DNA from 2 places in the Lysinibacillus sp. YS11 genome. Region 1 is predicted to be linked to the other one. Evidence: riboswitches for the same ligand, from Rfam matches in the RefSeq annotation. Region 1 holds a riboswitch; the other holds the start of a gene.
What was found. A riboswitch is a leader RNA that binds a small molecule or an ion and turns the genes downstream of it on or off. The one in region 1 is predicted to bind FMN.
Positions count from the first base shown of each region.

Region 1 (4,204 bases):
GTTGTAGAGCCACGAATAACAGTACCTAAACCAATAATAGCATCATATTTCTTGGTTTCTGCCAGTTGTTTCGCTATAAAAGGAACTTCAAAAGCTCCTGGCACCCATGCAACATCAATAGATGCAGAATCAACCCCATGACGAGTTAAACCATCCATTGCCCCATCCAATAATTTGCTAGTAATGAACTCATTAAAACGACCCACTACTACTGCAATTTTCAAATCCGTTCCAATTAATTGTGCTTCAAATGTTTGACCCATTGTTCCTTCTCCTTTTTACATAGAAATTTTAGTTTTATTAGTGGATAATTGTTTACGATAAGCAACCAATGCTTCTATCGAGATCATTTTTAAGCCATGATGTGCAGCGTAATTTGTTAGTTCTTCAAACCGAAGCATGTGCCCATCATCACCCATAATTTCGCAAATAACACCTGCAGGTACGCTATGACAAAGCTTCGCTAGATCAATAGTGGCCTCCGTGTGCCCTCTCCGTTCCAGCACTCCTTGCTCTTTCGCAATCAACGGAAAAATATGGCCTGGTCGACGAAAATCAGTTGGCTTAGCTTGCTTTTCTATCATTCTTTGTATCGTTAGCGCACGCTCAAAGGCGCTAATCCCTGTCGTTGTTTCTACATGATCGATACTTACCGTAAATGCGGTTTGATGGTTATCTGTATTGTGCTGAACCATTGGATATAAATCTAGCTTTTGTGCAAGCTGCTGCGAAATCGGCGTACAAATTAAACCTCTACCATTGGTTGCCATAAAGTTGATTGTTGCTGGTGTGATGAATTCAGCGAGTGCCAGAAGATCTCCTTCATTTTCTCGATCCTCATCATCAACCACCACAATCATATTGCCCTGCCTTAAATCCTCTATGGCTTCTTCAATTGAATGTAGCACGATGATCAACTCCTATTCTGTGATTTAAAAACCATGTTGTGCTAAATAATCTCTTGTAATAGCTGGCGTTGTTTGCCCCTTTTTTAATTGCCCTATAATGTATTTTCCAACTAAATCGGTTTCGATATTAACGATTGCTCCAACCCTCTTCATACCTAAAACGGTTTCTTTGTAAGTATGAGGAATAAGTGAAATTGTGACACTCTTGGCTTCAACATGAAAAAGGGTTAAGCTTGTGCCATCAATTGTTATGGAACCCTTTGGAATACAAAAGTTGGTTAGTTCCTCTGACATTTCGATATCAATATAAACGGCGTTTGCTACTGGACGTTTTCGCAAAATTTTGCCGACTCCATCAACATGACCAGCAACAAAATGGCCACCAAATCGTCCATTAGCAGGCATGGCACGCTCCAAATTAACAGAATCGCCTATTGCCAGCTGCTGTAGATTTGTTGCTTTGACTGTTTCAGGCATAACATCCATCGTAAGCTGCTGTTGTGTGAAATTTGTCACTGTTAAACAAACTCCATTGACCGCTATACTGTCACCAAGCTTGACATCCTCCGTTATCTTAGCTGATTGAACCGTAATTTCCATACTGTCCCGATCGCTTTGCACGGCTTTTATGATACCAATATCCTCTACAAGTCCTGTAAACATTCCATCACCTACTCTACTTTATTAGCACTTCTATCCTTTACTTTTAAAGTTGATCCACCTGTTTTTGTGCCTTATCCTTCTCCCTTCTCTCGTTAGCAATAAAAAATAAAAACCCCTTTACATCAAAGGGGTTTTGGGAGTATAAGACATCAACAAATAAGCCTATTTGAAAACAATTTTTTCATAGACTGTCATCTCATTCGTTCTTCTCCCATCCAGACTATCACTGTCGGTTTTGGATTTGCACCAAATCAGCTTGCGCTCACGGACTTTGAATTGCTTCATCACCGCCGATTGGGAATTTCACCCTACCCCGAAGAACATCTTCTATTCGATTGTAGCTAAATAAAAAAACTTCCCACAAGATGATTGGGAAGTTTTGTAATAAATGCATAGTCAAATAAACCTTCTAAATTAGTATCAATTTAAAAAGTTCGCATTTTTACCCTTCTCCCATCCAGACTGTAACTGTCGGTTTTGGATTTGCACCAAATCAGCTTGCGCTCACGGACTTTGAATTGCTTCATCACCGCCGATTGGGAATTTCACCCTACCCCGAAGAATATTTTTATTTAGCTAGTCTTACGATAACACTATTTTATTATATTATCCATCCTTCTTTTTAAATTTTTTTCGAAGCATAAATTTTAAACAGCTCTGACTCGACTTGAAAAATGTAAAAGATATTATTAAAATGATGACATTTAACCTGTTTATGGAACTTCTTAATCAAAAAAACGTTCCTTTACAAGTGACTATTCAGTCTAGCAGTTTGGAGGTCATTTACTTGACATTTTTTAAAAATATACCTTTTAAACAAGCTATTTTCTATGCCCTATTAGCACTCTGTTGTGGGGTTTCGATCGTTTTCGTACATCATAACGAACAATTTTATGATCGACCGATAGCGGAAATAACGCAAGTGGATGTAACAGCATCAGAACCGATGACAGATATGTATGAAAATGAGGATTTTTTGTTTACACAGGAGATTATGGCCATTATCAAAAATGGTCAGCATAAGGGGCAATTCATTCATTTGACGAATGACTATTCTTCATCTGGTGCTTTTGATCAAGAATACCATGTAGGCAATGAAATCTTTGTCACGCTAGATGATCGCACAACACAATCTGTTTTAACAGGAACCATTCTCGATTTAAAACGAGATCAAACCATGGTAATGATTGCATGGATTTTTATTTTTGCCCTACTTATTGTAGGTAAAAGACAAGGCTTATTTTCTATCATTAGTTTGAGTGTCAATGCTGTGATTTTATCATTCGCATTAGATCTTTATGTGAAGCATGGGGGCGTAAGCCTGTTATTAGTCAGCGGCATTTGCGCCCTGCTATTTACGATTATTTCGCTACTACTTATTAGTGGATTGCATACAAAAACATATGTAGCCATCGTGTCCACACTTTTAGGCACTGTTATAGCGCTTATCATAAGCTCTATTGTAATGTGGTTGACAGGTGAAAATGGTCTTCGTTATGAAGAAATGCAATTTTTAACACGTCCCTATCGTACCGTCTTTATGGCAGGTTTATTTATTGGCTCACTTGGGGCAGTAATGGATGTTTCTATTACAATGGCTTCCTCAATTTTTGCTTTATACGAGCAAGATCCTACAATCTCTGTCAAGGCTCTTAAATCTTCGGGACATGAAATCGGTAAAGATATTATGGGTACCATTACAAGTATCTTATTCTTTGCCTACCTTTGCGGCTCCATACCTATGATTATTCTCTATTTAAAAAATTCTTCCACATTAGGGCTTACATTGTCCTTAAATCTTTCTTTAGAATTAGCCCGTGCCTTAGCAGGGGGTATTGGTGTTGTCCTTACGATTCCTATCAGTCAGTATACCGCTATATTTTTCATTAATCGAAAGAGGGTTCAAGGATGAATGTTGTCGTCTTATTAGCAGTTATATTATTCGTGTTAATGGTACTTGTCGGCGGTAGACAGGGGATACGCTCATTTCTTTCTTTATTCCTAAACTTTGGTGTGCTCTTTGTCACCATTTTTTTAATGACAAACCCTAAAAATAGCCCCATCATCTTGACGTTTATTGCCTGTACGGTCATTAGCTCTATTAGTCTTTTCTATATCAATAAAACAAACAGTAAAACCATTACAGCCTTTATCTCGACGATGGTGACGATAGGTGTGTTACTACTCTTTATTACCTTTGTAACGGAAAAGTCGATGATCCAAGGGTTTGGCGAAGAATCAACTGAAGAAATCAGCATCTTTTCTCTCTACATTGGTGTTAATTTTGTGCAGATTGGTGCATCAGTCATCATTATGAGTACGATTGGTGCCATTATGGATGTAGCCATTTCCATCGCTACCTCTATGCATGAGATTTTTTATCGCAATCCTTCGATTAGTAGAAAAAAATTATTTACAGCTGGCTTAAGCATAGGAAGAGATATATTAGGAACCGATACTAATACGTTATTTTTTGCTTTCTTTGGTGGCTATTTAAGCTTATTAATCTGGTTCAAGGACCTCTCCTATTCGATTGGGGAAATTATTAACTCCAAGGTTTTTAGTGCCGAAATGACAACCATTTTTTGTGCAGGAATCGGCATTGCATTGATTATTCCGATTGCCGCCTGCAT
Region 1 is NZ_CP026007.1:1,514,848-1,519,051, reverse strand. It holds gene ribE (6,7-dimethyl-8-ribityllumazine synthase) at 1-263, opposite strand, end outside; partial or broken gene ribB (3,4-dihydroxy-2-butanone-4-phosphate synthase) at 291-908, opposite strand; gene ribE (riboflavin synthase) at 933-1,571, opposite strand; FMN riboswitch at 1,771-1,896, opposite strand; FMN riboswitch at 2,013-2,138, opposite strand; gene LBYS11_RS07195 (YibE/F family protein) at 2,359-3,483, shown strand; gene LBYS11_RS07190 (YibE/F family protein) at 3,480-4,204, shown strand, end outside.

Region 2 (4,204 bases), 230 kb from region 1:
ATGAGGCACTTCAATCCAGTATTGTATCGGAGCATGAGCGTATGCTATCTTTACGGTCGTCTGTCTATGAGGAAGATGTGAAAGATGCTGTCGTTTTCCGTATTGGTTTGGCAGGACGCGATGCAGAAAGTGTTCCAATGACATATGTGATACCAAATGAGCGTGTAGCAACTGATTTTGGAACTGAAAAGCCTTCTACCCTACAGATGTATGAAAAATATGCTCCTCAAATAGATGAAGAAGCCAAAGGGTTTACGGATTATCATCCTTTTAAAGGTGAACTGAAGGAGAAGGAAGACAAGCTTGTCCACGTATTACCAAAGGACAATGACTATGATGTTGCATCAGCTACCGTTAATGAGTACAAAGGGACTTTAGAGGATACCTTCTCGGATTCTGAATATACGGAAGTTGAGATTCAAAATGAAGATGGCACACCTTATGAGTTTTCTCAGGAGAGTGAGCCAAGTCAAGCCATGTCATTAACAAACGCCAAGCATTTTAATTATTATTTATACCAAGATGGTAGTGGGGCAGAATATCTGTCACCAGATTTCCGTCAAACATTTGCTAATGTTACAGAGGCACTTACACTAATGAAAAACAAAAATGATGATGTTTATGTAACAGTGGTTCCTGAAAATGTAACATATACCGTGAAAGAGGAAGCAGAAGGTGTAGTCGTAACATTCGATATTCCCTTAGATTTAGCATCGATGGAGCCAATTCGCGCTACCCAATTGATTGAAGCTATGATGTTAACTGCTGCTAGCTTTGACCAACAATTACGCTTGGATAATGTGGTCCAAGAAAGCTGGGAAGGATTCGATTTAAAAACGTATTTGCCCAAGCCTGTGGGGCCAAATAAACAATATATGCCTTAGTCAAAATCAAAAATGGAGCATTCCTGTAACATGGAATGCTCCATTTTTACAATACTTACAAATCTAATCGGAATTTTTTAAGCAGAACTATTTACTTTTTCTTAATAATTAATTATAGTAAGGTTGTAGTATAAAATAATATGATTCATCTTCGGGGCAGGGTGAAAATCCCGACCGGCGGTAATAGAGTGGTGAACCGTTAATGTTTCCATTAACTCGAATGGTTTATGCTTCGCTCTTCAGCCCGCGACCTGTGCAAATTTATTTGCATGGCTGACTTGGTGTGATTCCGAGGCCGACAGTTAAAGTCTGGATGGGAGAAGATGGAGGTACGATCGTCATTCATTGTTATGAAATAAACTATGACCGAGCGCTTTTTTGTATGGCTTTTTAAACAGTGCTCAAAAATAGTTTAAATTGACGCTTATTCGTCATGCCTTTCTCCCTTGTGCTCTTTATGCATAAGGGTTTTTTCGTGCTAACAATTGAAAGATCGTCACCTTTCTTCTTGCGAGATTGAATCAGCAAAGAGGAGAGAGTTTTCTATGAAGAAAAATGTTAAACTTCAATCGTTTATTACGATTGGCATGCTGAGCAGTATTTCGTTTTTATTAATGCTTTTTAATTTCCCAATTCCACCATTCCCAGCATTCTTGGAAGTCGACTTTAGTGATATGCCTGCATTAATAGCAGCCATCACAATGGGGCCTGTAGCTGGTATTTTAGTAGAATTATTTAAAAATGTATTGGATTGGATTTTCTCTGGAACGCCAACAGGTGTGCCAGTAGGTCATATTGCCAACTTTGCAACAGGTATTTTATTTATTTTGCCTGTAAGCCTTATTTTTAATCGCTTTAAAACAATTGCTGGTCTTGTTGGAGGTTTAGCGACAGGAACAGTCGTAATGGCAGTAGGGATGAGTATTTTAAACTACGCAGTATTTTTACCGATGTACACATACTTCTTAGGAATGGAACCGGTTGTAGGTGACTCACTTTATAAAATGATTATCGCTGGGATTTTACCATTTAACATTGTGAAAGGTGTTTTATTAACGGCTATTATGGCGTTTTTATTTACAACTATGCGCAAGTGGATCGACCGCCAGCGTTCTATCTATATAACAAAATAATTTTTACTAACCTCGGGTGAACATACCTGAGGTTTTTTTTTGGAAGGAATGATGGATAGGGAAAGGTGTGAAGAAAAGAAAGGCAAAACTAACGGATAAATATAGAAAAAAGTAATGGAGTAAAATAGCTAACTAGTACTTTATAATTATAATCTAGTCGAAAGCTATATTTTCATGTAAAATAGAGAAGAGTTTAGAATGTTTGAGGAGTTTGAAGAGATGAGTGGAAAAAAAGGACAATGGTCTAGTAAATTAGGTTTTATTTTAGCGTCAGCTGGTGCGGCGATCGGACTAGGGGCAATTTGGAAACTTCCTTATGTAACAGGACAAAGTGGTGGAGGAGCATTTTTCCTTATCTTTGTGTTATTTACCTTGTTAATAGGACTACCGATGTTATTGTCCGAGTATGTTTTAGGACGTGGTACACAATCCGAGGCTGTAACAGCGTATAAAAAAATTGCTCCAACTAAGCCAGGATGGGCCTGGATTGGTCGAATGGGCGTGCTAGGCTGTTTTTTATTATTAACTTTTTATAGCGTTGTTGGAGGTTGGATCTTTATTTATAGCGGGCTAGGTGTAGCTGGCGCGGTAATTGATCCAGCAGTAGATCCTGCTGAATTATTTGGAAAAATTATAGGCACGCCTTGGATTACGCTAGTTGGTCTAGTGTTGTTTACATTAGCCAACGTACTTGTGATTTCATTAGGTGTACAAAATGGGATTGAAAAGGCCAATAAATGGATGATGCCGTTACTTTTCATAATGTTTATTGTCCTTGTTGTGCGTGCAGTTACATTAGATGGGGCAATGGAAGGGGTAAAATTCTTCTTATGGCCTGATTTCTCGAATATTACGGGTAAGGCATTATTAGAAGCCTTAGGGCAATCGTTCTTTGGGTTAGCAGTAGGTTTTTCTTGTCTAGTTACATATAGCTCTTATCTAAAAAAAGATGTCAGTCTTCCGAATTCAGCGGGTTCTGTAGTGCTGTTAACCGTGCTTGTTTCATTTTTAGCAGGTTTAGCGATTTTCCCTGTTGTGTTCGCCTTTGATTTAGAGCCAGCAGCGGGTCCAGGTTTGCTATTTATGGTGCTACCAACAGCATTTAGTCAAATGCCATTTGGTGAAGTGTTTTTAGCCATGTTTTTATTGCTATTTTTATTTGCTACATTAACGTCATCATTTAGTTTATATGAGATTATCGTCGCGGCATTTATGGAGCATAGTCAGAAATCCCGTCCAATGTGGACACTTTTACTTGGTATAGTCGTATTTATTGCAGCTATTCCAGCAGCACTTTCTTCGAGTGTTTTATCGGATATAATGATTTTTGAGAAAAGTATCTTTGATGCAACCGATTTTTTAGTGTCGAATATCATGCTTCCGCTAGGGAATTTATTCATTGCTATTTTTATTGCCTATGTAGTGGATAAAGATTTTGTGAAGAGAGAATTGCTAACGGGTAGTCAAATGGGACAAGGGTATTATTCGACATATCGTATGTTAATGCTAGTTGTTGTACCGATTATCATTCTAGTTGTGTTTGTTAATATGCTACTGCAGTATTAAAGAAAAGGTATATTTCGTCATAGGAAAAATACCTTCTCTTAGTGTTAAAAACATAACAGTCAATAGAAAGGTAGAAATGGATTTCTATTGCAAGGCTACTTGCTTTCCTGTGGGCGAGTGCCAGCAGCTTCCTCCGTGTAGGGGCTCACCTGTCTCGTTAATCCACGGGAGTCAAGAAGCCTTCCACACCAACCCAAAAAATCTCAATCTTTTTAGCAAAGGTTTTCAAATAAAGTAAAGGAGTTCATTACCCTTTTATGAAGAGGTGTTGTCACTCATCACTTCTCCACATTGAAAATAAGAGCCTATCCCCTCTAAGTATACAAATAATGGGTAGATTTGATCGCTATGCTACTATGAGGTAAAGACACTTTGTAGAATGGTTGATAGCGTCACTCCTATGGGATTTAGCGGCTCATCGGACGCCCCCCCTGGAAAGGACGCTGGCGGAACGGAAATCAACCTCTCGCCTTGCAAAGTTACTATTTCTACCGTTGACATCTTCTTTTTTAACAACATAAAAAGGTGTATTCCGTCTAATAGGAATACACCTTTTATTATGATTATAGAGATTAATAATCGTTAAGTGATAGCTCACCTAGCCAATCTTCTTTAATAATC
Region 2 is NZ_CP026007.1:1,283,457-1,287,660, forward strand. It holds gene LBYS11_RS06025 (RNA polymerase subunit sigma) at 1-884, shown strand, start outside; FMN riboswitch at 1,028-1,213, shown strand; gene LBYS11_RS06030 (ECF transporter S component) at 1,430-2,017, shown strand; gene LBYS11_RS06035 (sodium-dependent transporter) at 2,237-3,583, shown strand; gene LBYS11_RS06045 (STAS domain-containing protein) at 4,156-4,204, opposite strand, start outside.
Region 2: it holds a riboswitch for FMN, as region 1 does, so the genes downstream of both, LBYS11_RS06030 (ECF transporter S component) here and ribE (riboflavin synthase) in region 1, are expected to answer to the same signal.